Regions from separate parts of the Desulfosporosinus sp. Sb-LF genome, predicted to be linked through region 3. Evidence: riboswitches for the same ligand, from Rfam matches in the RefSeq annotation. Region 3 holds a riboswitch; each other region holds the start of a gene.
What was found. A riboswitch is a leader RNA that binds a small molecule or an ion and turns the genes downstream of it on or off. The one in region 3 is predicted to bind lysine.

Region 1 (7,693 bases), on a different contig from region 3:
CATAAAATTGGCCTCATCTTCTCCTGCCTGTTCGTAGGAAATGATTGCAACCCGTTTATTTTTGTATAATGGACCATCACATGTTGCGCAATATCCAACTCCACGACCCAATAAGTCTGCTTCGCCAGGAAATAGTTTATTCACGGATACGCCTGTTGCCAGAACAACAGCATCCGCTTCAAAGGATTGATCCTTGCCCACGAGCGTATAAGGCGGCCCGGGATAAACATTTGTAACTTTAAATTCAACAATATTTATCGCTTGTTCTTTCAAGTGATTTAAAAATCGTTGACGCAATTCTTCCCCGCCAATCTCCGGGAATCCAAGCCAATTATCGACTTGTGGGGCTTTCGAGAGCTTGGGGCTGCAAAATCCAGATCCTAATAAGATGAAATCGCGTTTCCGGATTTTAGCGTTAAGAGCCGCGGCCATTCCTGCTGGCCCACATCCAACGATTGCTAGTTCATAGTGTTTTTTCAAAACCTGAAGATCCTCTGACATTTTGGAAAACCTCCTCTGGTATGAATTCCTCTTACTTTATTAGAGTGTTCCCACAATAAAGTTAAAATACCAGACTATATAGCAAAGAATAATAGCTAACAAAATCCTTTCCATATGTAGCCAGATATTATTAGAATTAATTGAACCGTTGTCCATTTTCAATCCGGATATCAGCTGCTCGGCAGGAAGTGTATCTCTTAGTGAACGGAGCAAAGTCTACCTTCATTTCCGTATCCAATTCCGTAATATCTGACCCTGACTAAATCATTTTAACTGTTGACGGATATTATTTGAAGCTGTAGAATATATACAATTTAAACCTATATGCACAGTGATAGTAATTGAGGTGTACACTATGAATGAAGATACAATCCAAAAATTCGAACTCACGATTCCCGTCGAGCGTTCTATCCAAGCGGAATTACTTCTCCTTTTAGGTCAGAAACCTTCACACGGTTATGAATTGATTCAACGCCTCAATGACGCCGATTTTAAAAGCGGAGAGGCGGATGCCGCAACCGTTTATCGTAATCTAAGGCGTATGGACAAAGATGGGTTAATCAAATCCCATTGGGAAGTCGGTGAATCAGGCCCAGGTAGGCGACTTTACGAATTGGCCCCTCAAGGAAAGGAATCCTTAGTGTTATGGTCACAATACATCGCCCAGCAAAAAACAAAATTAGAGAACTTCTTACACACCTATTGCCAATATGAAAAGTCTTTGTCCAAGACGGAAGATGGGGTGAACAAACCATGAGTGGTTCGAATAAGGCTCTTAAAATTATTCATGCTGGCGCCTTGCAACGTGTTGTTGAAACGTGTCTTGAACACTTTTCAAGACAACACTCTAGTCTGAAATTAGAGATAGAAGGGGTTGGTTCAAGGGAAGGTGCCAAACGGTTATTATCAGGAGAACACTACGACATCCTTGCTTTAGCTGACCAAGCACTCTTTGCAGAACTGCTAGTACCCGATTTGGTAGAAACTTATTTCGTCTTCGCTGCTGACCAAATTGTCATTGGCTATGATCGCTTTTCAAGAGGGAGTAAAGAAATCACTCCCAACAATTGGGTCGATCTGTTACTAAAACCTCAAATTCGTTTTGCCCGTTCTGACCATCATCTCGATCCGTGCGGCTATCGAACCTTGATGGTTTGGCAATTGGCTGAAAAAATTTATAACAAACCTGGTCTCTACTCAGCGCTGGAAACAGCCTGTATTCCTTACTCTACATACCCTAAATCCTTGGATCTGGCAAAGGCTTTATTTCAGGGTAAGGTTGATTATGCTTTTTTGTATTCCTCACAGGCAACACAACTAGGACTTCCCTATCTAACTCTACCCTCAAAAATTAACCTTTCCAACCCTGCTCACGCTGATTTTTATGACCTGGCTTCTGTTTCCGTTGAAAGCAAGCTTCCGGGTAACTACATCATTATTCACGGAAAGCCTATAGAATTTGCCATTGGCTTATCTAAGAACAGCCCACACCCTGAACTAGCTCGATCGTTTGTCGATCTTCTGACTGGACCAGAAGGGTCTATAATTTTGGAGGAATGTGGTCTGATCCCCTGTTAAATTCAATTCGGCAAAGATTCTTAAAACCCCAGACCATGTATAGCGTTAGTCTTGGTGACCAGAGATATTTCTCTGATCGGGAAAAATCCTAACTATATTAGTGCGTTAGGGGGCTAAATCATGGAAGACAAACCGGCAAGCGAAATCAACCCATCATCTGAACAACCCAGGTTGGTAAGCCTCTTGGAAATTGCTAAAACATTTCTGCACATCGGGTTTGTATCGTATAGTCTAGCTGCACTTGGGGAGGCCAAAAAGGCCCTGGTAGACAAAAAAAACTGGATGACCGACGAGGAATATTTGAACGGTCTAGCTCTGTCACAACTCCTACCCGGGGCACCTACCGTCAATCTAAACACCTACATCGGATATTTCCTCAGAGGATTTCCTGGCGCCCTAGTTGCGAGTATCTTTTTTGTAATTCCTTGTTTTCTCCTAATGGTCGTTCTCGCCCACCTTTATCTAAACTATAACGACATACCTTTAGTATCCTCGTTATTTAAGGGAGTAGGCGCGCTAGTCGTAGGTCTGGTCTTAAACACCATTTTAGATCTCTGGAAAAAGGGAGTAAACTCCCCTCAATTGACGATTCTGGCTGTCAGCGGATTTATCATGGTGTATTTTTTGAAAGTCAACATTATATCACTCCTTTTCGTTGCGGGAGTCGTCAGCCTAGTCTTTACCTTTCTGACGTTTAAAGTTCCTAGGTGGAAAGCCATCATGGATAAAAAGTTTTGGGTTGCCAAAAAGTCTTCCCCCAGAGCTGTCTCTGCCATTAAGTTTGAGTTCAGCAAAAAGAAATACGTGGTTATGTTAATGATGGTTGCCGTTCTACTGATTATCAATTTTGCGATTAACTTTATCAATCCCACCTATCGACAACTGGGTAATACGTTATTTGGAATCGGTGGGTTAACCTTCGGAAGTGGCTATGCAATGTTACCGTTTATCCAAGATGCCATGGTTAATCAATACCATTTTGTCACAGATAAGGAGTTCGGTATCGCATTAGCCTTAAGTTTACTAACACCTGGTCCAGTGACTGTTATTTCCGCCTTTATCGGCTATAAAGTTGCAGGTATTTTCGGAGCAGCCTTGGCTATGGCCAATATGTATCTACCTGCCTTTACCTTTGTGAATATTATCTCAGATCTCTACAATCGTGCTCGTAAGGTTGATAAATTTAAAATGGTTATCACTGGAGTTGTTGCCGCCTTTATCGGTACACTATGGGCTGTGATCTTTAAATTGACGGGTAGCTCGTTAGTCGATTTGCCGACCTATGGAATGGCTATAGCAGCCTTTGGAGTACAGCGTTTTACCAAGATCGATACGCTGTGGATCATCATCGCCGGAGCGTTGGTGTCGCTGGTTATTTTCTAACAACACATTTGCCTACGGATTAAAGAATTGAGTAAAACGCAATGTCCAAATCAAAACGAAGGGCCCTGACTCAAGTAGATTTATTCCACTTAAGCCAGGGCCCTTTATGAACAAAAACTTATAACACCTGGTTCAGAAAACGTTTGGTTCTTTCATGTTTGGGATTCCCAAAAAACTCTGTCGGATGCCCTTCCTCGATCACTTTACCTTCGGAAAGCATGAGTACTCTATCCGCGACTTCTTTGGCAAAGCCCATTTCATGGGTCACTATAACCATAGTCATTCCGTCCTTCGCCAGATCTCGCATTACTGAAAGAACTTCCCCGACAAGCTCTGGATCTAAAGCGGATGTTGGTTCATCAAAGAGCATCACGTCCGGCTCCATGGCAAGGGCTCTGGCAATGGCAACCCGTTGCTTTTGCCCACCTGATAATTGTTCCGGATAATGTTCCGCCTTTTCTGCCAGGCCAACCTTCGCTAAAAGCTCTAAACCCTTTTTTCGGGTCTCAGCCTTATGCTTCTTCTTGACGTAGATGGGAGCTTCCATAAGGTTTTCGATCACGGTTTTATGGGGAAAAAGGTTAAAATGCTGAAACACCATGCCCATGTGTTCACGAATCATATTCAGATCGGTCTTATGCGGATTCACAAGCTGTCCGTTTATGCTAATTTGACCGCCATTAGGAATCTCTAAAAAGTTGAGACAACGCAAAAGTGTGCTTTTACCGGAACCACTAGGGCCGATGAGTACAACCACTTCATTATTCTTAACTTCCAGATCAACATCTTGTAGAACCTGAAGACTGCCAAACGACTTTTCTAATTTTGTCACTTTAATCATGCCACTGTCACCCTCCCTGCTTTTGAGGTATCAAGGCGGGCCTCAATCTTATTAAGAATAAAGGTAAAGATCAATACGAGAGCTAGATAGTAAAGTCCCACAACAAAATAGGTCTCAAAGGGCATGTAGTTTTCGCCCTGCGCAGATAAAGCGGTATTATATAGTTCTGTTACTGCGATATAGGCCACCAACGAAGAATCTTTAAGACCTATAATAAACTGGTTCCCCAAGGAGGGAATTGCTCTTTTAAAAGCCTGGGGAAATACAATTCGCCGCATTGCCAAAGGATAAGGCATTCCAAGTGAACGAGCCGCTTCCAGTTGACCTTTGTCAATGGATTGAATGGCCCCTCTAAAAATCTCCGCGATATAGGCCCCTGAATGGATACCTAGAGCTAGTGCCCCAGCCGTAAAATCCTGGAGTACCAAAACGCTGGAAATCCCATAGTATAGAAACATTAGCTGTACAATCAAGGGAGTACCACGAACTAAGCCAATATAAATATCCGCAATTTTTTGTAAAACTTTATTATGAGAAATTTTAAAAAACGCAAAGATTAAACCGATAAAGGTAGCAATAATCAATGAGACCGCAGTCAGAGAAACCGTAATACCAGTCGCCTTTATGAACGCCATCCCATGATGTTGAAAAATTGATGAGATATTGTGTAGGAAATTCATTCGTTTCGACCCCTTCAATATACAGTGCGCGATGAACGCGCACTGTAGTTACTTCAACTTGATTGGCATAAAGACTCTGGAAACTCGACAATTACTTCAAAACGTTATAGCCAAACCATTTGTCACTAATTTTTGCATACGTACCATCCGCTACCATACCTTTGATGGCGTCGTTTAATTTCTTCATGAGTTCTGGATTACCCTTGTTAATACCAATACAAATTTTATCTTCAGTGAGCACAGAGTCAATTGGTTTGAGCTTCAAACCTTGTTCTTTGATAGCCGATATCCCTACAATTTTATCGGTAATGACCGCATCAATTCGACCAGAGGGTAGATCCTGAAGAGCAAAAACGTCACTGGAGTAGGGCTTGATTTTGTCTGTGTACTTTTCCGCAAGGTCTTTCCAAGTGCTAGACTGAATAACTCCGATTACTTTACCTTTTAGATCGTCTTTAGTCTTGATAGTCGTGTTCCCTTCCGCAACAAAGATTTGAGCCCCAGAAATATAGTAAGGATCAGAGAAGTCGATTTGTTGCGCACGTTCTGGAGTAGCCGTCATACTTGCGATAATAGCATCATACTTGTTACCTTTGAGGCCTTGAATAATGGTTTCCCATGGATTCGTCACCGGATTGGGCTTTAATCCAATTCTTTTGGCTACCTCGTTTCCGATTTCTACGTCAAAGCCAACTAATTCCCCGTCTTTTTTATAGTTTAGCGGTTTGTAAAGTCCAGTCATAGCAAAGGTTAACGAGCCTTCTTGAATGGTTTTTACGGTTTGCGCTTGTGTGGTCGGTGTTGAGGCGCTTTCCTTAGCTGTTTGCGGTTTGGAGCCACATCCACTCAGCGATAGTAACATCATCCCCGCTATGGCAATTGCTACAACTTTTTTAACGTTCATTTTAGTTTTTCTCATTTCTTTTCATCCTCCCAAGTTATTCTGATTCTTGCATAACCTTAAACACACTTACAAAAATAAAAATCCCCCTTTTTGTTCGAAGGAGGATTAAGCACAAAGTAAGCACCTGAAAAGGTGACAGTTCATCCCCTGCGCCTAATACCTTCATCGAAGATAGCTCTCCACAGCGGATTGGCATGCCGGCTGTGACAGTCTTGCCCCTATTTGGAAACAATCCCAGCCCCTATACACAGCAACGTATAGAAACTTCGGCAACGTATCCTTTCGTTCACTTTCCATGGCTGTGCTGAGCCTCAAGCAAACTACTTTTATAAGCTGCGACCTCTACCTCACCTGAAAACTAGGCGAGGAAACTTATGGAATTCTAACATCTCGATTATAGTCTGAAATAAAGAGCAAATCAAGACTTGATTTGCTCTTATAAGTATGTATATTATATAATTTAACAGAATTCAACAAAAGTCGATACATAAAGGCTGATGATTTACGACAAGTACCTAGTAGCTTATTTGATGATAGAATGCGCTAAAAAAGGAGAACTATTTATATGTTAAAGTGTCTTGATGATGTATTGAAGATTACCAAAGAATTAGTTAAGGTTCCTAGCGTTGTTAATACTTCTGGTGAAAAGGATATGGCAACTAGCATCCATCATATGTTAGAAGCATTTCCTTATTTTGTTGCCAACCCAGAGCATTTGGTGTTAGCTCGCACTGTTGACGATGAAATCGAACGCTATAACGTGATTGCTTTTGTGCAAGGGACTAAAAAAGTATCGACCGATACAGTTATTTTAATGGGGCATCTTGATACTGTCGGAATTGACGACTATGCCCAGTTAAAAAATGTTGCGTGTAATCCTGAGGCATTAGAGACTGCATATAAGTCGGAAAAACTCCCGGCTATAGTTGAGCAACACTTAAACTCTGACAAATGGCTGTTCGGTCGCGGGGTCTTGGATATGAAAGGTGGCTTAGCCAGTCACATTTATTTGCTAAAACACTATTCAGAACACCCAGAGACCTTAGCCGGGAACCTCTTACTCATCGCGGAGTGCGATGAAGAGGACAGCTCCCACGGCATTCTTTCTGCTTTAAAGGTACTGAAACAATGGAAAGAGAGCTATCGTTTTCGTTATATTGCGGCAATCAACGCAGATTTTGTCTCCCCCAGGTATGATGGAGATAAAAATCGATATATCTACAAAGGAACCGTCGGAAAACTCTTGCCTTCCTTCTTCATTACTGGGAAGGAAACTCATGTTGGTTCTTGTTTCGAAGGACTTGATCCCAATTTTCTTGCTGCCGAACTCACTCGAGAAATTAACTACAACCCGTTCCTCAGTGACAAGGCCTATGGTGAGACACCTGCTCCTCCGGTCTCACTAAAGCAAACAGACTTAAAACCTTCCTATACCGTTCAAACCGCTCTGTCTGCTTACGTTTACTATAACTTCTTTATTTATTCATGGAGCCCAAAAGATGTCCTAGATAAGCTCAAACACCACGCAGAAATTGCTTTTGAGAGGGCTTTAGAGACTTTTATAGAACGTTATAAGGCTTATTGTGAACTAAGTGGGGAAACCTATCAGCCTATCCCTTGGGATGTGCGAGTGTTTACTTATGAGGAATTTCATCAGCAATTAATTGACCAAAACGGCGAAACTTATACAAAACACATGAAAGAATTCACTGATGACCTTTTAACGGACGCCACCTTAGATATTAGAATGTTTTCTGCCAGGGTGGTTGAAGAAGCGTGGAAATTTATGAAGGATAAAAGTCCTGC
Region 2 (7,693 bases), on a different contig from region 3:
ATACTCTTCAACACTGTGAACCTCCCCTACAATGTATGAAGGTGGAGTACAAAGAGTGTGGACTAGAATAAAGTAAATAGGAACAAATAATTAACCTCCTTGAGGTTGTTTGATTCATGGAGTTTCGCCAAGCTATTCAATAAAAATAATTTTTAAGCTTTTATTCTTAATGTGAAAGTAATTCCATAAAATTGTTAAATTCCAAACTTACTGGTATCATTTAAGAATCCACATGCAGGTCTAATCGGGCTGTGGTTTTAGAAACAGACAAATTGAAGGATTTGAAACAGATTATGAATAAATTAGTCTTTGGAATATTAGCACATGTGGATGCGGGCAAGACGACATTATCAGAGAGTATCCTTTATCTGAGCGGTAAAATTGGGAAATTGGGAAGAGTGGACAATAAGGATGCTTATTTAGATACCTATGAGCTAGAAAGGGCAAGAGGAATCACCATTTTCTCCAAGCAGGCCATATTTGAAATAGGTGAGACTCAGATTACCTTACTAGATACCCCAGGGCATGTAGATTTTTCGGCTGAAATGGAGAGAACACTTCAGGTGCTGGATTATGCCATTTTAGTAATAAGCGGTGCGGATGGGGTGCAGGGGCATACCAAAACATTATGGCGGCTGCTTGACATGTATCAGATACCTGTTTTTTTATTCGTCAATAAGATGGACCAGAATGGGACGGATAAGGACAAGTTAATGAAAGAAATGAAAAAGCAGCTGGATGATGGATGCATTGAATTTGAACAAGTTAAGACAGACGGCTTTTACGACCAACTGGCCATGCGTGATGAAATAATGATGGAAGCCTATCTGGAAACAGGACATGTTGAAAACGTGCGGATTAAAAAAGCTGTCAAGGAGCGCAAAGTATTTCCGTGTTTTTTCGGTTCAGCTTTGAAATTGGAGGGCGTTGAGCAATTTATGCAGGGCATAGTGAAGTATGCCATGCTACCTTACTATCCCGATGAATTCGGGGCTAAAATATTCAAAATAACCAGAGACGAGCAGGGAAACCGTCTTACGCACATGAAGCTTACAGGTGGAAAACTTAAGGTGAAAGATGTCTTAAGAAATAGCATCTGGGAAGAGAAAGTTAATCAAATTCGTATCTATTCCGGACAGAAATTCGAGGCAGTGAATGAGATAGAAGCAGGTTCTCTATTCGCAGTAACAGGTCTCAGCCAAACCAGACCGGGAGAAGGCTTAGGGAGAGAGGAAGCTTCAAATACACCAGTATTGGAACCCGTACTGTTCTATCAGATTATACTTCCGGAAGGCTGTGACCCAAGAGTGATGATTCCCAAGCTGCGTCAGATTGAAGAAGAGGAGCCGGAACTTCATATTGTCTGGGATGAGCAGTTACAGGAAATACAGGCACAGATCATGGGAGAAGTGCAGATTGAAATTTTACAGAGCCTTATACAAAGCCGTTTTGGTGTTGAGGTAGCCTTCGATGCTGGAAGGATTGTGTATAAAGAGACGATTGCCAATGTAGTAGAAGGGGTAGGGCACTTTGAACCATTACGGCATTATGCGGAGGTCCACCTGTTATTGGAGCCTGGTGAGCCGGGCAGTGGTCTGCAATTTGGGGTAGACTGCAGTGAGGATAGCTTAGGTAGAAACTGGCAAAGACTCATTTTAACTCATCTGGAAGAAAAAGCTCACAAAGGAGTTCTAACAGGGTCAGCGATTACAGATATGAAAATTTCGTTAGTCTCAGGTAGAGCGCACAATAAGCATACCGAAGGCGGTGACTTCAGGGAGGCTACCTATCGTGCAGTGCGCCAGGGCTTAATGGAGGCAGAATCCATATTGTTGGAGCCATATTATGCCTTTCAACTGGAACTGCCTGTGAAAATGGTTGGAAGAGCTATGACTGACATTGAGAAAATGCATGGCACATACGAAATATCACAGACAAATGGCGAGATGGCAGTTCTTGTGGGGAGCGCCCCTGTTATTACCATGAGGAATTATCAGAAAGAGGTAGTTGCCTACACCAAAGGTCTTGGCAGGTTGTTTTGTAGCCTGAAAGGGTACGAACCATGCCATAATGGGTTAGAGGTCATAGAAAATATCGGATATGATTCTGAAAGAGACACAGGAAATCCGACAGCTTCGGTATTTTGTGCACATGGTGCAGGCTTTTTGGTGGATTGGGATAAAGTAAAGGACTACATGCATGTTGAAAGCTATCTTCAGAAAAAAGACGATTTATCGAAAGAAACAGCCCAAAACCAGGCCCCATACAAAGAAGAGAAGTGGATCAGTTTAGATGAGATTGACCAAATTATCAATAACACCTTCTATGCGAACCAAGGGAAGAAGTCTGTCTGGAAAAGACGCAAGACAGCCCTCGAAAGTTATTATGAACCAGTTACCTATGTCGGCAGACAGAAGGAAACCCAAGAAGAGTATCTCCTTGTTGACGGCTATAATATTATTCATGCATGGCCTGAGCTGAAAGAGCTTGTAGATGATAATATGGACGGCGCAAGGATGAAATTACTTGATACTTTAAGTAATTATCAGGGGATTCGAAAATGTCGGATTATCGTTGTATTTGATGCTTACCGTGTTCAGGGGCACCTTGAGGAAGTAATCGACTATCATAATATCCATATGGTATATACCAAGGAGGCTCAAACGGCGGACCAGTATATTGAAAAATTTGCCCATGATAATCAAAAAAAATATAATATCACAGTTGCAACGTCAGACGGTTTACAGCAGATCATTATCAGGGGGGCAGGATGTGCCTTATTATCCGCCAGAGAACTGAAGGCTGAGATCGAAGAGGCTAATAAAAGAATATATCAGGAATATCAGAAAATACAGAGAAGAGACCGTAATTATCTAATGGATGCATTGTCTCCAGAAGCAAAACAGCAGATAGAAGAACAGATTAAAAAAGAAAATGATAAGTAAGCAAATTATGTCGTATACTAATTTTACTTATACGGCACTGGTGAAATACTGTCCAGCACCGCTCTTTGTGCCTCTAATTTGGGCTTGACAAGTATAAGGAATATGAATAGACTAAATAAAATGATAGAGGTGCATCGTACAATCAGTACCCGAAGTTGTTAAGGTTTACGTAAGACCGTAGCTTCGGTGAAAGGTGTAGATGCCGAAGTTGGTCCCCTTTACGTGGGGACTGGCTGGATGAACAAAATAAGATTTGTTCAACTGTCGCGTTTGCGGAGAGCTATCTATATTACAGTATGATTGAAAAATCATATAAGGTAATTTAGTAGCTGATTCCGTCAGCTATTTTTTTTATAAAAGGAGACGTGGAATTAACATGAAAAAGAACACTGTTTTCAAAGGTATCGCCACCGCTCTTATCACTCCTCTGGACGAAACAGGAATTAATTATGAGCAGTTTGGCAAATTGATCGATTGGCAAATTGCAGAAGAGATTGATGCTCTGGTGATTTGTGGAACCACAGGTGAAGCGTCGACCCTAACTGACGCCGAGCACAGAGCAGCAATTACATTTGCAGTTCAGCACGCAGAAGGCAGAGTGCCGATTATTGCGGGCACAGGTAGCAATGACATCGAATATGCGCATGACCTCACTCGTTTTGCCTGCGAAGCAGGTGCGGATGCAATGCTCGTAGTTACTCCTTATTACAACAAGGCTACGCAAAAAGGCCTGATTAAAATGTTTACTCAAATTGCCGACAAAAGTACAAAGCCTATCATTCTCTATAATGTGCCTTCAAGGACAGGTATAAATATTGAGCCTGCAACCTACGAGGTATTAGCTGAACACGAAAACATAGTAGGGATTAAAGAAGCAAATGGCAACATTTCAAAAGTTGTTGAAACGATGGCGCGTGTGCGTGGCAAGCTTGATTTGTATTCAGGCAATGACGATCAGATAGTTCCACTTATGGCGCTTGGTGGAGTTGGCGGCATTTCTGTACTTTCAAACATTATGCCTGCACAGACACGTGAGATTTGCACCCGTTTCTTTAATGGTGACATTGCCGGCAGTGCAGAGCAGCAATGTAAACTTTATACCCTTATAGACGCACTGTTTTGTGAAGTAAACCCTATTCCGGTCAAGGCTGCTATGGCAGCTATGGGTTTCTGCAAGGATTATCTCAGATTGCCTCTCACAACAATGGAGGATACAAACCGTGAAAAGTTGGTCTCTCTTATGAGAACACATGGATTAAACGTTTAAGGAAGGTTTTTAGATTTAATATGGTGAAGTTAATTCGCTCAGGACTTTAGAGATTTGTGCATAAAGTTATGACACATTCTTCTTATAACCCGCAAAAATGCACACTCAAAAATGCAAATACCCCCTTTATTTAATAGCCGAGTGCATCATTAAATTGTATCAAAGATTGCGGTTTAGCCTTATCATCTCAATACATAACTCAACTATTGATGCAATTAAAAGTCCAGCAATACTGGACTTTTCGGCATTTCTGGGCACATTAGGCATCGTTCATAGCGGGGCCTTTTTATTTAAGGAAGGGTGCCCATGACTTTAAAGTGTAATTTGTCTGAAAGGTTTAGACAAGTATCTCTGGCAGCCTAAAAAAAGAGGGACTTCCAAAGAAGTATTATTAGGTTACTACGAAAGGGAAGCAAGAATAAATGACGAAATCATATGTGAAATATATAGTGTCTCTACTCATTTTTGGTTCAAATGGCATAGTGGCCAGTCATATTATGCTAAGCAGTTCTGAAATTGTATTTTCAAGAACCATTATTGGCAGCTTGGTATTAGGACTCGTTTTCATATTAGGGCGGAAAAGACCACAATTTGAGCAAATAAAAAGGCAATGGGTCTATCTGCTGGGTTCTGGTATCTCTATGGGGTTAAGTTGGATATTTTTATTTGAGGCTTATCGGCTAACTAGTGTCAGTACTGCAACACTTGTATATTATTGTGGGCCGGTAATTGTAATAGCAGTTGCGCCTTTCATATTCCATGAAAAAATGACAGTAAGCAAAATGATCGGTATTATCATGGTTGCTTTGGGTATGGTGTTCGTCAACGGTTCGGATTTTTTAACAGAGGGTATGTCTTGGGGACTTATGTGTGGAATAATTTCTGCATTGCTTTATGCCACAATGATAATTTCGAATAAAAAGGTGGAAAAACTTAACGGACTTGAAATTACCCTCGTTCAACTTGTTACTGCCTGTGCAGTAGTTACTCTTTACACCTTGCTGATGCACAAAGGGACAATTTCTATATCCGGTACAAATATTATACTGATTTTATTTCTCGGGGTTGTTAATACAGGGATTGGATGTTATTTGTATTTTTCTTCTATTCATGAGCTTCCAGCACAGTCGGTGGCTATATGTAGTTATATTGACCCTTTATCCGCTCTGGTATTTTCGGCAATCATTCTTAACGAACATCTGAGTATGGTTCAAATCGTTGGTGCGATTTTGATTTTAGGCGGTGCTGCATTTGGCGAGTTATATCATTTTAGAAAAATTAAAATATAACATACAATTACACAAGTGCAATTATTACACATGACATTCATGCTGTCATCTCACCGCACGTTGGTGTTACCTTCACTGAAGGTTTATTTTAGCAGGGTGGGGTAACAGGCGTGGTATGCCGTGGCTGTCGTTTCCGTCAGCTTGTTTCCGACTAACAGGAGGGAAAGAGCGGCTTATCAGCCGTGGCCATGGATTCCCGAAATTCTTGAGGGAATGTGTGGCTGCTGGCCGGATGAGGCCAGATCACCCGCAGCGGATTTACTAAGACCGCAAAGGATATCTCAGCGAGCGGAGGCTCCCCGGCTAGGGGAGACTACGGGAGCGGACAGAATGTAATTGCCTCAGAGTGTCCAAAAAGCTATCCCGTTTGCGATGCAGGCGGGATAGCTTTTTGGCTCCTACGTTATAAATGATGTATAATAAATTCCAGTAGTAGACTTTGAGTGATAGAATAGTTAATTCTCGCAGATAATATGCAGCAAAGAACAGAGGTAAAATAAAGGGGAATTAAATACTTATGATACATTCTTTTTTAATGGTTGGACAATCCAATATGGCCGGACGGGGATTTCTGAAAGATGTCCCTCCGATTTGCAATGAACGAATAAAGATGCTGCGAAACGGGCGCTGGCAAATTATGACGGAACCTATAAACTATGATCGGCCTTTTTCTGGTGTTGGCCTTGCAGCCTCCTTTGCGGCGGCATGGTGTCAAAAACATAAAAATGAAGAAATTGGGCTAATTCCTTGCGCTGATGGTGGCACCAGCCTTGATGACTGGGCTGTGGGGGGAGTATTATTTGAACACGCGGTGTTCCAGGCAAAGATTGCCCAACGAACTAGCGTGTTGGATGGAATACTTTGGCATCAAGGCGAAAATGAATGCTCTCCGGAACTCTCTAGCCGTTACTATGAAAAGTTTTTACTCATTGTCGAGGCATTCCGCCATGAACTCTCTGTGCCAAACATACCTCTTATTATGGGGGGGCTTGGGGACTATTTAAGTAGTGGCATGTTTGGTGAATATTTTCAAGTGTACCCATTAGTCAATAAAGAACTTGAAAATTTTTCTAATTCGCAGAAAAATTGCTACTTTGTTACAGCTTCAGGTCTTCAAGCCAATCCGGACGGTATTCACATGAATGCAGTTTCTCAAAGAATATTTGGTCTACGATATTTTGAAGCCTTTGACAAGCTAAAACATATATTGATGCCTCTTGAAGGTGAAAATAGTGCAGTTAATATTGATAGCGAAAGACCGTTATCCAAAGCAGAAAGGATTACCCTGTTGGAAAATAAGTTTGTCAAAGGCGATTTATCATTAGAAGCTTACCAAGCACAACTGGCAAAAATAAATAGCCAGATGTAATACAAAATCGCAACAAGATGTAATTGGATTTTTTTCTGGAAAGTTCAATCTAGTGGAGATAATCTTCCAAAGGCGTAAATCCCAGTAGTTGGCCATCGCCCCAGTATCTTAACAAACGAGCATCAAGACGAGTATCGAAAAATGCTCGTCTTTTTTGCTGGAGGGGTTAATCTTGTCTGCTTTCCATTATCCTGCAAATCCGTCACAACATGAATTTTTGCAAAGTTCAGTTAAAATGATTTAATGGTAGCCAGGTTAAATATTACCTGATATACTTAATTTGGGCAGTATCATTAGAACTGCACCTTTTCATGGAATCCTAACAATTTAAATGGTTCTGCCTAGACCTGTTACGGGCCAGGACAGAGGGATGAAACTGTTATATTTAGAAAGTTCCTTCTGGCTAAAGGAACTTTTTTTATGTCAACATTGTTTTCTCACCTCTCCTGAAAAAAGGAGGAAAAATTATGAAATCAACAAAAGACTTCATGGAAATGAAAAACCAAAAAGAAAAGATAGTCATGGTAACTGCCTACGATTATCCATCAGCCAAACTAGCCGAGCAAGCAGATGTGGACATGATTCTTGTTGGTGATTCTCTAGGCAATGTTGTGCTTGGCTATGATTCAACCATCTATGTGACGATGGAAGATATGACTCATCACGCTAAGGCGGTTAAACGTGGGGCTTGCAACACTTTTATAGTAGTTGATATGCCATTTATGAGCTATCATCTATCGGTAAGGGATACACTTTTAAACGGAGCAAGGCTTATTCAGGAAACTGGTGCTCATGCTGTAAAAGTGGAAGGTGCTGATGGAGT
Region 3 (7,693 bases):
CTCTTTTAGTGGGGGGAATCGGCATTATGAACATTATGTTGGTTTCGGTAACGGAGCGCACCCGGGAAATCGGGATTCGTAAAGCGACTGGGGCTGAACGAAGGGCGATTATGCTTCAATTCTTGATTGAAGCCGTCATCATGAGTATGCTAGGCAGTATTATGGGCATTTTCTTCGGGGCAGGAGGTTCCTCCTTGTCGAATAAATTTGCAGGAATGTCTACCCAAATCACAACATCTCCTGTAATCATGGCGTTTGCCTTTTCCGTGGCTATCGGTGTTATATTCGGAGTTTTCCCAGCCCAGAAAGCAGCGAAACTACACCCAGATGCACTACGTTATGAATAGGTTAAAACAACAAAGCTAACTTAATAAACGACGAAGCGAACCCGCCATTACATACGGGTTCGCTTCGTTATTTATTGGGGCGAGGGCAGAGCTCCTAGTAAGTATTTTTTTAGGGTTAACCTCATCTCTTAATTTAGGGTAGCATCCCCGTCTCCAAGTAAAGTTTTTTCTGAGTTGAGATAAAATGTTAAAGTTGGGCACCTTGGAAGTCCATTTGTTGTTGGAGAATTGTCTTGGAGGAATTTAGCCAATTACGAAGAATCTTATAATATGATCAATTCTTGACAAGATGAAATGTTCCCAGAAAAGGTTGAAAAATGTTGGATACCGGAACCGCGTCTAACTCAGTATGCAATTTAAGGAATTAGCTTATAATATTCAGCATAACTTTTGGACTGAAAAATTAGAGGTTCTATGAAAAGGGAGGTGATCCAAGGCTCAAACATGAGCTGTGGAACCAAATGAACATAGCTAAAGGTGTAGAAACACTCGAATTAACAATGAATATTATGGGTGATCAAAGTATAATTCATCCAACACTCATCTGGGATGATGAGACTATTATTTTATTAGATGCAGGGATGCCCTCCCAACTACCGGAAATTCGGAAGGTTATGGATCAGGTTGGTGCTCCATTCAGTAAGCTCAACAAAGTGATTCTTACTCATCAAGATTTAGATCACATGAGTGGTTTGTCTGAAATCTTGAGGTTATCAGACCATAAAGTAGAAGTGCTGGCGCACAAAGAGGAAAGACCCTATATCCAAGGAGAAAAACCACTAATTAAATTGAATCCAGAACAAATGGCTAAAAGGTTGGAGTCTCTTCCTGAAGAAAAACGTAAACAAATGGAGAAAGTTTTCAAAGCATCGCTCAAATTAAAATTTAACGTAGACTCAACGATTGATGATGGTGAAGTGTTGCCATACTGTGGAGGAATCACGGTAATTCACACACCGGGGCATACGCCTGGTCACATTTGCTTATATCTAAACCAGAGCAAAACTCTTATTACCGGAGATGCTCTTAACGTAATAGACGGTCAAATGGTAGGACCAAAACCAGAATATGCGGCTGATATAAATACAGCTAAAAGATCACTGATGAAGCTAATTCAATATGATATCCAAACTGTTATCTGTTATCATGGTGGAGTCTATAATGATAAGGTAAATCAGCGCCTGCTGGAGTTAGCTAACGAATGACCGCCAGTATCCCCATGTGCGCATTTCGGTTACAAGTAGTAATTTTGTAGCGCTAAAAGTCCTCCAAAGCATGATACAATACAGGATGTGTAGAATATAAGATGAAATATAAAGTATGTGATGGATTGAGGGATTTGTTTGAACAAGAGATATAAGCTGTGGGAAGTCGGAAGGCAACTTACAGCAACAGCGCAGGGGAAACAAAAGGCTGATTTAGTGATTAAAAACGGCAAGCTGGTCAATGTTTTTACCGGAGAAATTCTGCCAAACACAGATGTTGCGGTAACATTCGGTCGTGTTGCACTTGTAGGCGATGCCACGATGACTATTGGTGAAAAAACGGTCATTATTGATGCACAAGGAATGTATCTGGTACCTGGGTTCATAGACGGGCATCTTCATGTAGAAAGTAGCCTGATGACGGTGGGAGAGTATGCAAAATCTACTATTCCCCACGGGACATCCTCAATATTTATGGACCCACATGAGATTGTAAATGTCGCGGGCCTTGACGGTATGGTTGCCATGATGAAAGATGGGGCAGCAACGCCCCTGCGCGTTTTTACAACCATACCATCCTGTGTACCTGCGTCGCCTGGCCTTGAAAATACAGGCAGTACAATAACGCCACAGGATATACAAAACACGATGAACTTGGAAGGCGTTGTGGGACTTGGTGAGATGATGAGTTATACCGGCATTTTGTGTGGTGACCCGCAAACCTGCGAGAAGGTAGAGAAAACGCTTGAGGCGGGCAAGACGGTAACAGGCCATTTCCCGCTGACGGATACAGGCGCTACATTAAATGCCTATATTGCATCAGGAATCAATTGTTGCCATGAATCTACCAGTGCGCGTGAAGCTCTTGCCAAGATGCGACTTGGAATGTATGCAATGATCCGGGAAGGTTCTGCATGGGATGACCTTCCCGAAGTGATTAAGGCAATTACGGAGCACGAAATTGATACGAGACTTGCTCTGCTAGTTTCCGATGATCTACATGCAGACACCATCATAAAGCGCGGGCACATGGATTATATTATTCGCCTCGCAGTTTCCATGGGTGTGCGGCCAGTGACGGCAATACAGATGGCAACTCTTAACACCGCTTGCTGCTTCGGCATGGAACGCGATATCGGTTCGATTTCACCGGGCCGTTTTGCTGACATCAACATTTTGAGCGACTTGGGTCAGGTCAGAGTTGAAAAAGTGATCATTAACGGGGAGCTTGTGGCGGAAAAGGGCAGCCTCATCGTGCCTGTTGGAGGCTATGAATATCCGGAGCAGCTTAAAACTTCGGTGAAAATAACCCGGATTTTTTTGCCTGACGACTTTATTGTCAAAGCACCCCTCGGCGCGGAGACCGCAAGGGTAAGGGTGATCGGCGTTCATGACTCAAATGTACTGACGACCGAAATAGTTGAAGCTCTGCCGGTTAGAAACGGAGAAGTTGAGCTTGCAACAGAAAAAGACATCTGCAAGGTTGCGGTCATTAACAGGCATAAGCCGGATGGTGGAATAAGCGTTGGTTTTGTTCATGGCTTTGGTCTGAAAAAGGGCGCGGTTGCGTCAACCTACGCGCATGATGCCCACAACCTGATTGTGCTGGGGTTGAATGACGTCGATATGGCTTTTGCGGTGAATACATTAGTTGAATGTTCCGGTGGCATGACGGCGGTCCAAGGTGAAAAGGTTCTCGCACTTTTAAAAATGCCGATAGCCGGACTAATGAGCGATTTATCTGCGCAGGAGGTTGCTAATGCTCTCGGTGAGCTTTCCGATGCGTGGGCAGCTCTCGGATCCCCGCTTGCTTCGCCCTTTATGACCATGTCGCTGATGTCGCTTGTTGTGATTCCCGAAATTAGGATAACGGACAAAGGCCTTATCAATGTATACAACAACAGTTTTACAACGCTTTTTGTAGATTAAAAATGCATCCGAACGAGAATGGATTGACATTTATTTAAACATTGTTGCATAATATAACAACTTGATAATTATGATAGAGGTGCAGTTATTAAGACTAAGCACACTAAGCGATCCAGCTATGAGGTGTGCCGAAAGGAATGATTGCCGAAGTAAAAGGCTGCGGTATAAGGACTTTTACTGGTTGTGTATTTAATATGTACATAACTGTCACCTAGACGTTGGGTGGAGCACTATCTCTTAAAGATTCGCTTAGATACTTAAGCAGTTTAGGAGTGCGCTCTTTAGACTGCTTTTTTATTATTTATAAATCATTGAAATAGGAGGAGAACATTAGTGGCAGAGAAAGTATTACCTTTTACCAAGGAACAGCTGGAGACAATGATCGAGCAATACGGTTCACCGTTTCATATTTACGATGAACGGGCCATTCGGAAAAATGCCCGTAAGTTAATTGAAGCTTTTAGTTGGGCACCTGAATTCAAAGAGTATTTTGCAGTTAAAGCAACACCTAACCCATATATCCTTAAAGTCTTGCGTGAGGAAGGATTCGGAGCAGACTGTAGTTCAATGGCAGAACTTATTTTAGCTGAAAAGGCCGGAATTTTTGACGAAAATATTATGTTTTCCTCGAACAATACTCCTGTTCACGAATATAAAAAGGCCAAAGAATTAGGCGCAATCATTAATCTCGATGACATAACTCAGATCGATTATTTAGAAAAATATCTCGGTATGCCTAAAATCATTTCGTTTCGCTATAATCCTGGTCGTTTGCGCGATGGGGGAAATGCGATTATTGGTAAACCAGCTGACGCTAAATATGGTTTAACAAAGGCTCAAATCTTTGAAGCCTATCAAATTGCCCGAGAAAAGGGAGTAGAACGCTTCGGGATCCACACGATGATTATATCCAATGAACTTGATTCTAAGTATTTTATTGAGACTGCCAGTATGATGTTTAAGCTTATAGGGGAAATATACGAGAAGTTAGGAATAAGAATTGAATTCGTTAATTTGGGCGGGGGTATTGGAATCCCTTATCGACCAGAACAAGAACCAGTTAGCTTGGAGGCTGTAAGTAGAGGGATAAAGAGCACTTACGATAAATTGATTGTGGATAAGGGATTGGACCCTTTGAAAATCGCCATGGAGAGCGGACGGATGATCTTGGGTCCCTATGGTTATTTAGTAACTAAAGTATTGCATAAGAAAGAAATATATAAAAATTATGTAGGGTTAGATGCCTGTATGGCCGACTTAATGCGCCCCGGGCTCTATGGGGCTTATCACCACATAACGGTGATGGGGAAAGAAGATTGGCCGTGTGATTACATTTATGATGTTACAGGGGGCTTGTGTGAAAATAACGACAAATTTGCGATAGATAGGGCATTACCCAGAATGGATATTGATGATATTGCCGTTATCCATGATACGGGAGCACATGGTCATGCTATGGGATTTAACTATAATGGTAAATTACGCTCGGCAGAGTTACTTCTCAAGATGGACGGTAGTGTTGAAATGATCCGGCGGGCGGAAACGATTGAAGACCTTTTTGCTACCTTGGATTTTTCAGGTTTAGAGGATTAAATCTTAAAATGAATTGTTGAAATTTAAAGAGGCTGTCTCAAAATGATGTCTATGGCATCACAAAAAGGCAGCCTTTTTATACAATTTTAAGCTTCCCTCAGGACATTACGACAACTCGGTGATTTTGATTTTAACTCATATAAAATACTTATGTTTTGGCTATAAGATGAACATTAAGGATGCCTTACGAAAAACGATAGGTCCAGAAAGATTCGCTCTGGAGCATGTGACTGAACTGGTTTTTGGAGGACTGTTCCCTGAGTGGTTCACTCGCGATACGAGCCAGAAACATTTGGGATTGTGATCGATGGGCCTGCACCGCAGCCAGCTTTAATTCTGACACGGATGAAATATCGTTGACGATATCCGGTGGTCCAAGCACTCCTTCACAGTCGCGTGCAAAAGCATGGGCATATACGATAGGACGCTCATGAACGGAAAGACGAGAAATAGCACGGATCGTAACCTCTCCAAGAGCATTATGATCCGGATGCACCGCATAGCCAGGATAGTGTGTAAGGACTAGGGTTGGACGAATCTCCCGGAGAGTCCGTTCAATCCTATCGCACAACAGATCTGGGTCTTCAAATTCAATCGTTTTATCCCGTAACCCGAGTTTAATGACACGTTGAATGCCGATCGCCTCACAAGCTTCAGCTAACTCTGCTTCCCGAATCTTCGGCAGCGACTCTCGAGTAGCAAAGAACGGTTTTCCCATATTACGACCCATTTGCCCCAGAGTAGCACAGACATAAGTGACAGGAACCCCTGATTTGGCGAAGAGCGCTATGGTTCCGCCACATCCAAACGTTTCGTCGTCTGGATGGGGGAAAATTACGAGAACATGTTGTTCCAAAGAATGATTCCTCCCACGTTAATCATAATTTCACTGATAACTCTAAACACCCGTATAAAGCGGGTGATGCGACGAGTTTACAATTCAAACGGAGAAAAACTGAGTTCCATCGACACAGCCAGTCGTCCCTCTTGATCATGACCGGCAAGCAATAGCTGAGCTTCTTGCTCTATCTCAAAATCGGTCAGTCCTTCCGCGTAAACCCAGCCGAGTTCCGTCTTGAGTCCGACGCGGTACGGACCGTCACCCGTGATGATCCCTCGTCCAAAGCAGATGCGACCATTGCGAATATACGCACCAACGGTCATCTTACTCTCTTGGCTATGGACCGCATATGCTCCGTTTGTCGTCTCAAGGTGGAGATACACTTCGCGGTTGAGAAAAATGTCCAGCGCAGGTTGTACAATCGATTTATCTATTGGTTTCATGAACTATCCACCACCTCAACTTAATTCAATTCTGAATTTGCTTCCTATATGAGAGCCAACCCAAGGGCTGATTCAGAACACTAAAGTATTAAAGAATGCTTTTTGCCTCATTATATACTTTTCTCCGATGTTTTGCACCGCCGGGGCGCACGCGAAGTCTCATATAACAAAATGTCCATTCGAGGTGGTATAATCATTACTGTTAGGTAACCGATGTGCCTAAAGTGGCTTGGAAACTAAAATTCTCGAGGTACGTTTGAAATTAGTACTAGGGCAGGCTGAGCTTGTAGAGTGGGAGGAAATTAATTTTGGATAATAAGATAAAAGTAAGTAAAGAAAAAAGACAAGATATGATTTTAGCCATTAAAACCTATTTTCTAAAAGAAAGAGAAGAGGAACTGGGAGATTTAGGTTCGAGTTTATTACTCGACTTTATTACAGATAAACTAGCAATGGAGTTTTATAATCAAGGTGTTTACGATTCATACAAATTTTTGAACGATAAAACTGAAGACTTATTAGAAATCATCAAATATTAATCATTAGACAATATAACTTGTTTCGACCATGCCAGAACAATCGCGATTCCCGTTTGCCACTGATTACACTAGAGAAACGGAGCACTTTTAGAAGCTGCGTTTGTTACCAGGTTAGTAACTACGGCAGTGCCACCTAAATATGTTGCAATGCTACCGGCACAAGAACACACTTATGGAGAATATATGATTTTGAAGGAAAAACTTAAGCAACTTCCACAAAGTCCAGGTGTCTATAGGATGCTCGATTCATTGGGGAATGTTATCTATATCGGTAAGGCCAAAAACCTTAAGAACAGGGTATCTCAATATTTTCATGACCAAAAAAATCGAGATCCTAAAGTTGCTGAAATGATACATCATATTTATACGTTCAATTATCAAGTTACAGATACGGAATTAGATGCGTTGCTTGAAGAATGTCGCCTAATTAAGGAAATAAAACCTAGGTATAATAAGCAGATGAAGAATCAAAAAAAGTACATCTATATCAAAATACCAGCTGAACATTACCCTAAGGTAACAGTCGTAAACGATAAAGCGGATGATGGTGCGTTATACTTTGGCCCTTTTACAAGTCTTCATCGGGTGGAGGCTACAGTACAATATCTAAGTGATTTTTACCCTATACGAAAATGTACTAGTCCAAGATTAATCAAAAGGGTAAATGGTTGTCTGTTTCGGCAATTGGGTACTTGTTTAGGTGTCTGTACCGGGCAAGTAAGTCCTGATGAATACTGGCTTCACATTAAAAAAATCCAGCAACTGATCAACGGGAATGATATGGTAGCTGCTCAGG
Region 4 (7,693 bases), on a different contig from region 3:
GGCTCGGCCCAGGCTCCCAATACCGATGGAAACGGAGAAACTGTATCATGACGCCAAACGTCGTCTTGCCCAGACCATGTCGGATAAGGGGGTACAGGATACCGTTCGCTGGGTACAGGAAAATATTCGTGAACGTCAAGAGGAGCTAGGAACCCCTCCTGAAGGGTTTCAGAAACCCTTGCGTATAGGGATCGTTGGGGAGATCTACACTATTCTTGATCCTTATACTTCGATGGGGCTGGAGGAAGAGCTCGGACGCTTAGGGGTGGAAGTGGATCGTTCCATATACCTTTCAGGATGGGTTGGGAATCACGTGTTTCAAGGTCTAGCTCCAGGATATCGATCGATTAAATCCTATCCAAGTCATGCCAAACCTTACTTGCCTCATTTTGTAGGGGGACATGGTCAGGAGACAGTGGGCGCTGCAGTGAAATTTGCGCAGGAAGGGGTTAATGGAATCATTCAAATTTTCCCCTTGTCTTGCATGCCAGAGATTGTGGCTGCCAGTGTTTTGCCTAAGATTCAAGAAGCGTATAAAGTGCCGATTATGACGCTTATTGTTGATGAGCATACTGGGCAAGCCGGGATACAAACCCGTTTAGAAGCGTTCGTGGATTTGCTGGAAAGGGCAGACCTTCAACGAGGAATAGGACAAACAAGAGGGGATGTGCTAAGTGTTGAGGGAAGATAAGTACTTTTTAGGGGTCGATGTTGGATCAGTTAGTACGAATATCGTTTTGTTACGGTCAGATAATACTGTGGAAGAAACTCTTTACTTAAGAACACAAGGACGGCCGATGCAAACCATTCAAGAGGGAATTAAATTGTTAAGAGCTAAAATGAGAAAATCAGCCGAGATTATCGGGGTCGGAACCACGGGAAGCGCTCGTCAGCTCGCAGCGACCTTACTTGGAGCTGATGTTGTAAAGAACGAGATTACTGCACATGCCGTGGCTGCATCGCGAGTTAACCCCGAGGTACAGACCATCCTGGAAATTGGAGGACAAGACTCGAAGATTATTATTCTTCGAGATGGGGTCGTTTCAGATTTTGCAATGAATACTGTTTGCGCAGCAGGAACAGGATCATTTCTCGATCAGCAGGCAGCGAGATTGGGGATTCCCATCGAGGAGTTTGGTCCGTTGGCACTTCAAGCGAAACATCCTGTGCAGATTGCCGGTCGTTGCTCAGTGTTTGCAGAATCAGATATGATACACAAGCAGCAATTAGGACATTCGCTTCCCGATATATTGGCGGGGCTCTGCCAGGCGATGGTGCGTAATTATCTAAATAACGTTGGTAAAAATAAAGATATTCAGGGACCGATTTTCTTCCAAGGGGGTGTGGCCGCAAACCCTGGAATATGTAAAGCCTTTGAAGATGAGTTAGGGCAACCGATGATTGTGCCCGAACATTATGGGGTTATGGGTGCCTTAGGGGCAGCTTACTTAGCGCAGGAAAAAGTAGGAATGAGACCAGAAATGCAGAGTCGATTCCGCGGCTTACATCTGGCTGAGACTCAATTCCAAGCGAAAAGCTTTGAATGTTCCGGGTGTGCCAATCGATGTGAGGTTGTAGAAATCATGCAGGATGAGACAAGCCTGGCGCGGTGGGGAGATCGGTGTGGAAAGTGGTCGGTGGATGTTAGTGCGGATATTCGTACTGGTATCAAAGAACTTAAGGGAGGACAACGGGGAGCATAAAAAGTGTATAGAGGCATTTTGAGAACTGAAAGGTTCTCTTTTCTTTCATTCCGAAGGATTTAATACCGTCTTGTTTCTTCCTAATCTTTAGTCGAAAACTGCATATAGTGAGGAAAGATAAATATACGAGTAAAAGTAATGAGTGAAGTGGCGGTTTTTTGATCGAAGGGGGAGAGGCTAGGGTGACAGAGAGGCATTATTTGGGCATTGATATAGGCGGAACAAATATTGTTTACGCAGTTGTTACTGCTGATGGGAAATTGATCAGGGAGCAGAGAATGAAGACAAATCCAGCGCGTAGGGCTTCCGAAATATTACATGAGGTGTTAACGGCTAGCCAAGTGTGGATCCAGCAAGATTCCTTGATTATGTCGGTAGGCATCGGGCTGCCTGGAATTGTAGATGCTGAACGCGGGATTGCCCGAAATTGTCCGAATTTAGGATGGACCGATGTCGATGTCATAGCACCGGTCCAAGAGAATTTGGCGGTTCCGGTGCTCTTGGAAAACGATGTACGTTGTATGGCTTTAGCTGAAAGGTCATTTGGGGCTGCACGTGGCACGGATGATTCGATTTGCATTGCATTAGGAACGGGTATTGGTTCAGGGATTTTTGTACGAGGGGAATTATTGAGAGGAACATGTGGAGCTGCAGGTGAAGTTGGACATATGACGATTATCCCAGTTGGTGGGGCGCAATGCGGCTGTGGAAATACAGGGTGTTGGGAAACGCTTGCTTCTGGTTCAGCGATCGTAAGGCATGCACGATGCGCGCTAGAACACGCTCAAAGGTTCAATATTCCAACAGCTTTAAAGGAGCCTCTGGATGGAATTAAGGTTGCAGATGCTGCACGAGAATGGGACTCGGTCGCTGTTGCTGTGCTCCAAGAGGCTGGAAGATTCTTGGGAATTGGGCTTGCTAATCTTGTCAATTTGTTTAATCCAGAATGTGTCGTCCTTGGAGGAGGAATGGCTTTAGCAGGGGATGCGTTGTTTATCCCTGCTCAGCAAGAAATGTTACGAAGAGTAATGGTCAATCCCATTCATAACGTGCGAATAATTCCAGCAGAACTTGGTAGCTCCGCTGGTGCCATTGGAGCTGCAGTATTAGGTCTAGTAAAAGGTGCCTAATGTAGTTGGGAAAACAAATGTTTGGAGAATATTGACCTCTTTGAAGAAATCTGGTATCATTAATGGCAATTATATAATGCCTCATCTCTTTGGAGGTGTGGTAGAGGCGCGAATGACAAGAGTACTGTGGAGAAAGTTGCGGAAACTGATGAACCCATAGGAAAGGGGATTTCGCCGAAGCCCAAAAAGCCGCAATTTTTGGCGCTGGGTCTGTAGTGAAGAACTGCAGGACTGTCACGCGATGCTTAGAGTCATCGTGTGGAGAACTACTCCCAACAGAGAAGAGGGTCATTGTAGCGTGCATAGTGTACGGTAACGGAGGACCTCCTTCTGTTGCCGTTTTTATTTTTTGGAATGTAAGATTGATTTTTAGGAATAGGGAGGAAGAAAAATGAAGTTGCACGGTACACAAAGAGTGAATGAGCAGGGACATTTAGAAATTGGTGGATGTGACACGGTGGAATTGGCAAAACAATTTGGAACACCGCTCTACATTATGGATGAGGCGCATATGCGGGATATTTGCCGACAGTATTACCGTTCGTTTGTTGAAGACTTAGAAAATGCGGAAGTTATTTATGCTTCCAAAGCGTTTTCAACGCTGGCTATGTGTCGGATTATTGATAGTGAAGGACTGGGCTTAGATGTTGTTTCTGGAGGAGAACTCTATACGGCACTTCAAGCTGATTTTCCAGTGGCACGAATTTATTTTCATGGCAATAATAAATCCCGAGAAGAATTAACAATGGCTATCAAAGCTGGGGTTGGGCGAATTGTCGTGGATAATTTTTATGAGATGAGTGTATTAAATGATCTGGCCCAAGAATTGAATCTTCGAGTAGATATCCTCCTTCGTGTAACACCGGGAATTGAGGCACATACCCATGAGTACATTCAGACTGGTCAGATTGATTCGAAATTTGGTTTTACATTGCCAGATGGTACAGCAGATCGAGCGTTTGATTTAGCATTGTCCTACTCCAATCTCGTTGTCAAAGGGATTCATGCTCATATCGGGTCGCAAATCTTTGAACTAGATTCTTTCAGACATGAAGTTCAGATCATGATTAACTATATGGCAGATATCAATGGACGAACAGATTTCCTTCTTCAGGAATTGAATCTCGGTGGAGGATTTGGGATTTATTACGCGACTGGGGATGATCCCGCGCAGATTTCAGACTATGCTAAAACGGTTGAAGACGCTTTAGAGGATGCCTGTCGAAAACGGAATTTCCCGCGTCCTAAAATTATTGTTGAACCAGGCCGTTCAATCGTCGGGACGGCCGGAACTACCTTGTACACTATAGGTTCTATAAAAGAGATTCCTGGAGTTCGAAAATATGTTGCAGTTGATGGTGGCATGGCAGATAATCCGAGGCCTGCGCTGTATCAAGCCCGTTATGAGGCGGTTCTAGCCAACCAAGCAGTGGAAGAAACAACCGAAACTGTTTCCGTTACCGGAAAGTGTTGTGAGTCAGGTGATATGCTAATTTGGGACATCGAGTTACCTAAAGCCAAAGCTGGTGACCTACTCGCTGTTTCTTGTACTGGTGCTTATAACTATTCCATGTCATCAAATTATAATCGTCTTACTCGGCCAGGAGTGGTTCTCGTGGAGGAAGGTTATGCAGATGTGATCGTGAAACGTGAAACGCATTCGGATTTGCTGCGAAATGATGTTTTGCCTGCACGGTTGAACTATTTGAAAATGGCAAGTCGATAGTATTATAAGGAATGAAGAAAAGGGTCCGTGTGCGTTGTATGATGCCTACGGACTCTTTTTCGTTTATCGTCTTTGCGGACGAACAATCACTAGATCAAGAGCAACTAATATAAGAGTTGCAATTAAAATTAGGGATAATCCTCGAGAGGAGACCGTGGGTGCACAAGAAAGGGGAGAAATAGTATAAGAAGAGAAAGGGATCATTGAAGAAGCCGAACGGCTAGGAACCGCGGGATAGTATGGGAGGTATTGAGGATAGACAGGCAATGATGATGGATGAGTGAATCTGGACTGAAGCGTATAGGGAGAAGGATGAGGGAGAAACAAATTTGTTGGCTGTGGACCGGAAACTTGCTGAGTAGGGCGAGTAGGGTGAGTTGTCGGAGAAGAAGGCAGGGAATTTTGATGGAAGAGTAGAGGACCTCGTAATACCGGTGTATAGCCACGGGTGTGACCGGGATTCAATGTTAGCCCCCCTTTTCGATAAAATTACTAGTTTGGGCAACTCGTTTCTTAATCCTATGACAAAGAGAGGCCGTGCATAATCAGACACAGCCTCTACCTATTGCTATGGATGGGCATAGGTAGGCTACTCCTCAGAATTGACCCTGTGTTTGCGGAAGAGCCCCACAGATTCAGTTTCTGGTGCCCAAGTTTCGTTGTCATAAGGATTTTCTGGAGATTCCCAAGGGGATGAAGTTCGTTTGTGGAAAAATTTCCTCATAAGATTACTAGGCGTAGAAATATCAAGTGGTTCAGAAGTATTTTCAAGAGAATCGTTAGAAGTAATTTTGGATTCAGCTGGGATTGTGTCTAAAAATTGGGTTGAAGTTTTCTTGGAGAATATTGTTTTAAGAAAGTACATGTAGGACCCCTCCTTATATTTACATTATATGTAAAATATTCTTGAGTGCTACCTTTATTATTAATGGATGTAGCAAGATTATATGGCGCGAAGTTGAAAGAAGGAGTAAATCCTGTTTTTAGACTCATAGAGAATCTAGTGGGTGTCGAATCTGAATAGCTCCTTCGTTTAAAAAGCGACGAGGGAGTTATTTTTTTCTAAAAAAGTTAGTTAAAACCTAGAATATTTCTGCGGAGATTGTCTGATGCTAAAGAAAAAGTATTTGCAAGGAGTGGGCTCGGATGCAGAAAAAGAAAGATAGCAAAACGATTCTCCGGGTCTACAAGGCATACAAAAGACCCATGCTTCTTGGTTTTTTTCTTGGAATCAGCTTAGTTTGCGGTAGTGTCCTTGTGAGTCAAGTAGTGGGAAATGAAAAACAGGCCATTATTCAAGCCACTAAGCATGGAGGGGGAGATGAGAGACAGGTTGAAGTAGGCGGAGTGACCGGAGTTGAAGGGACAGACCAGCTCAGAGATGATGGCCAGCAACAAACAAACGGTCAAAACGCTCCGACACCCTCCCCCCCTACTTCTGAGAAGAAGCGGTTTACGGTGCTTTTAATTGGAGTGGATCGCCGACCTGGTGAAACATCGATCAGCAATACGGATTCGATATTAGTGGCCAATATCAATACTGAAAATGGTAAAGTGGCTCTCTTATCCATTCCGCGGGATACCCAAGTAACGATTCCCGGGAATGGAACGAACAAAATCAATGCTGCTGCTCGAGTGGGTAAAGGACTCAAAACGACAACAACAATAATTGAAGGCCTAACCGGTCAAACTTTAGATGGCTATGTTATGACGAACTTTTCCGGTTTTAAAAAAATCATAGATACATTAGGCGGTATAACTGTTACAGTTGATAAAGATATGCATTACGTCACTGGAGACAAGACAGACGGGGTGATTAACCTTAATAAAGGAACACAGCGCCTAAATGGAACTCAGGCTTTACAATATGCAAGATTTCGACAAGATGCCTTAGCAGATATTTCGAGGGCCACCCGGCAGCAGGCTGTTTTGAAAGCAATGGAAAAGGAATTTCTTCAGGTTAAAACCGTGTCCAGATTGCCATGGCTCATCCCACAAATGTCTCAATCTGTGGAGACTAATCTTTCGGTAGCTCAGTTATGGTCAATGGCGAATATCTTGCTCCATTTTGAAAAGCCTGAAATATATTCCCAAACTTTACCTGGCGATTTCTTAACTGAAAATGACATCAGTTACTGGAAGGTCGATACTCTGAAATCTCGCGCTGTAGTTAAGCGTTTTTTTGAAGAGGGAAAGACCACTTCCGTATTTTTTAACGGTGATACAAATTTGACGGTGGCAAAATAGGATTCCTAAACATTTTGTATTATTCACTGCTGAAATAACGCCCGTTGTTTCTCTTGTCATTTTAATCAAACGGTTATATACTATGTAAGGCTATTGTAAGGTGATTTTTGGAGGTTGGACACTTGGAGAAGTTATTTGAAAAGTTGAAGGAATACTTGCACATGGATACGGAAATTCCCTTTGAGGAGTTTTCGGAGTATTATCGTAATCTAATTGCGGAATTGAACCTAACGTTTAACGAGCTTGATAACGAGACTCGGATTAAAGCACTTTATATTTGTTCGATTGTACAGTCCAATGCAGATGCTAGAGCTAAACAAAGTAAAGCTAATTCTAAAGTATTTAAAAAGATTAGCGCAAAGTGTGCTTTTTGGACCGATGCTATCAAGTTTAATTTAGGTAAAGACGGGATGTCTCCGGAAGAGATTGAACACGCAACGGAAGAAATTAACGCCAGCATTTAATTCAATAAATTTTCAAAAAGACAGAGGATGCATTAAACCCTATGGTTTAATGCATCTTCTGTCTTTTTGTCTTGTCGGAATTCGAACTTATGTTTTTTCCAGGTTGATTATGAGAACAAATTAATGAGCATTGATGATATAACTGTATGATTGCATTGCATCAAGATGGGTTGAAGTTAAATTATTATCGTTTACAGTCCTTGGGTTCATAAGAAAGCGTGGTTCGGGTCCAACACTTCTTAATATGAAAACCGTGAAGTTGCTGTTAACCTGCATAAGGTGTTATAATTTAAAAAAATAAGTTCTTATAAATAAAGAAGTCGAGGATGAAGGAAATGGATATCATTTTGGCTCATCGTCAAATCGATTTTGATGCCTTAGCGTCGATGGTGGCTGCCCAAAAGCTTTATCCGAACAGTGTAT

Region 1: linked by a shared signal. The riboswitch ahead of E4K68_RS13415 (ABC transporter substrate-binding protein) and the one ahead of lysA (diaminopimelate decarboxylase) in region 3 are both predicted to bind lysine.
Region 2: linked by a shared signal. The riboswitch ahead of dapA (4-hydroxy-tetrahydrodipicolinate synthase) and the one ahead of lysA (diaminopimelate decarboxylase) in region 3 are both predicted to bind lysine.
Region 4: linked by a shared signal. The riboswitch ahead of lysA (diaminopimelate decarboxylase) and the one ahead of lysA (diaminopimelate decarboxylase) in region 3 are both predicted to bind lysine.

What each region holds. Positions count from the first base shown of each region.
Region 1 is NZ_SPQR01000008.1:106,317-114,009, reverse strand. Features, by position in the region: gene E4K68_RS13445 (NAD(P)/FAD-dependent oxidoreductase) at 1-501, opposite strand, end outside; gene E4K68_RS13440 (PadR family transcriptional regulator) at 857-1,258, shown strand; gene E4K68_RS13435 (extracellular solute-binding protein) at 1,255-2,079, shown strand; gene chrA (chromate efflux transporter) at 2,200-3,462, shown strand; gene E4K68_RS13425 (amino acid ABC transporter ATP-binding protein) at 3,581-4,303, opposite strand; gene E4K68_RS13420 (amino acid ABC transporter permease) at 4,300-4,983, opposite strand; gene E4K68_RS13415 (ABC transporter substrate-binding protein) at 5,075-5,902, opposite strand; lysine riboswitch at 6,052-6,240, opposite strand; gene E4K68_RS13410 (M20/M25/M40 family metallo-hydrolase) at 6,453-7,693, shown strand, end outside.
Region 2 is NZ_SPQR01000001.1:414,541-422,233, forward strand. Features, by position in the region: gene E4K68_RS02050 (FRG domain-containing protein) at 1-78, opposite strand, end outside; gene E4K68_RS02055 (TetM/TetW/TetO/TetS family tetracycline resistance ribosomal protection protein) at 294-2,945, shown strand; lysine riboswitch at 3,062-3,236, shown strand; gene dapA (4-hydroxy-tetrahydrodipicolinate synthase) at 3,322-4,212, shown strand; gene E4K68_RS02065 (DMT family transporter) at 4,635-5,501, shown strand; gene E4K68_RS02070 (hypothetical protein) at 5,622-5,837, shown strand; gene E4K68_RS02075 (sialate O-acetylesterase) at 6,019-6,870, shown strand; gene panB (3-methyl-2-oxobutanoate hydroxymethyltransferase) at 7,338-7,693, shown strand, end outside.
Region 3 is NZ_SPQR01000004.1:175,645-183,337, reverse strand. Features, by position in the region: gene E4K68_RS21025 (FtsX-like permease family protein) at 27-347, shown strand; gene E4K68_RS07300 (MBL fold metallo-hydrolase) at 809-1,552, shown strand; gene ade (adenine deaminase) at 1,691-3,481, shown strand; lysine riboswitch at 3,548-3,722, shown strand; gene lysA (diaminopimelate decarboxylase) at 3,815-5,074, shown strand; gene bshB2 (bacillithiol biosynthesis deacetylase BshB2) at 5,259-5,930, opposite strand; gene E4K68_RS07280 (YojF family protein) at 6,008-6,358, opposite strand; gene E4K68_RS07275 (DUF2164 family protein) at 6,667-6,897, shown strand; gene E4K68_RS07270 (GIY-YIG nuclease family protein) at 7,024-7,693, shown strand, end outside.
Region 4 is NZ_SPQR01000001.1:163,369-171,061, forward strand. Features, by position in the region: gene E4K68_RS00830 (acyl-CoA dehydratase activase-related protein) at 1-691, shown strand, start outside; gene E4K68_RS00835 (acyl-CoA dehydratase activase) at 678-1,703, shown strand; gene E4K68_RS00840 (ROK family protein) at 1,886-2,833, shown strand; lysine riboswitch at 2,927-3,110, shown strand; gene lysA (diaminopimelate decarboxylase) at 3,225-4,559, shown strand; gene E4K68_RS00850 (hypothetical protein) at 5,149-5,424, opposite strand; gene E4K68_RS00855 (LCP family protein) at 5,706-6,806, shown strand; gene E4K68_RS00860 (hypothetical protein) at 6,929-7,270, shown strand; gene E4K68_RS00865 (CBS domain-containing protein) at 7,606-7,693, shown strand, end outside.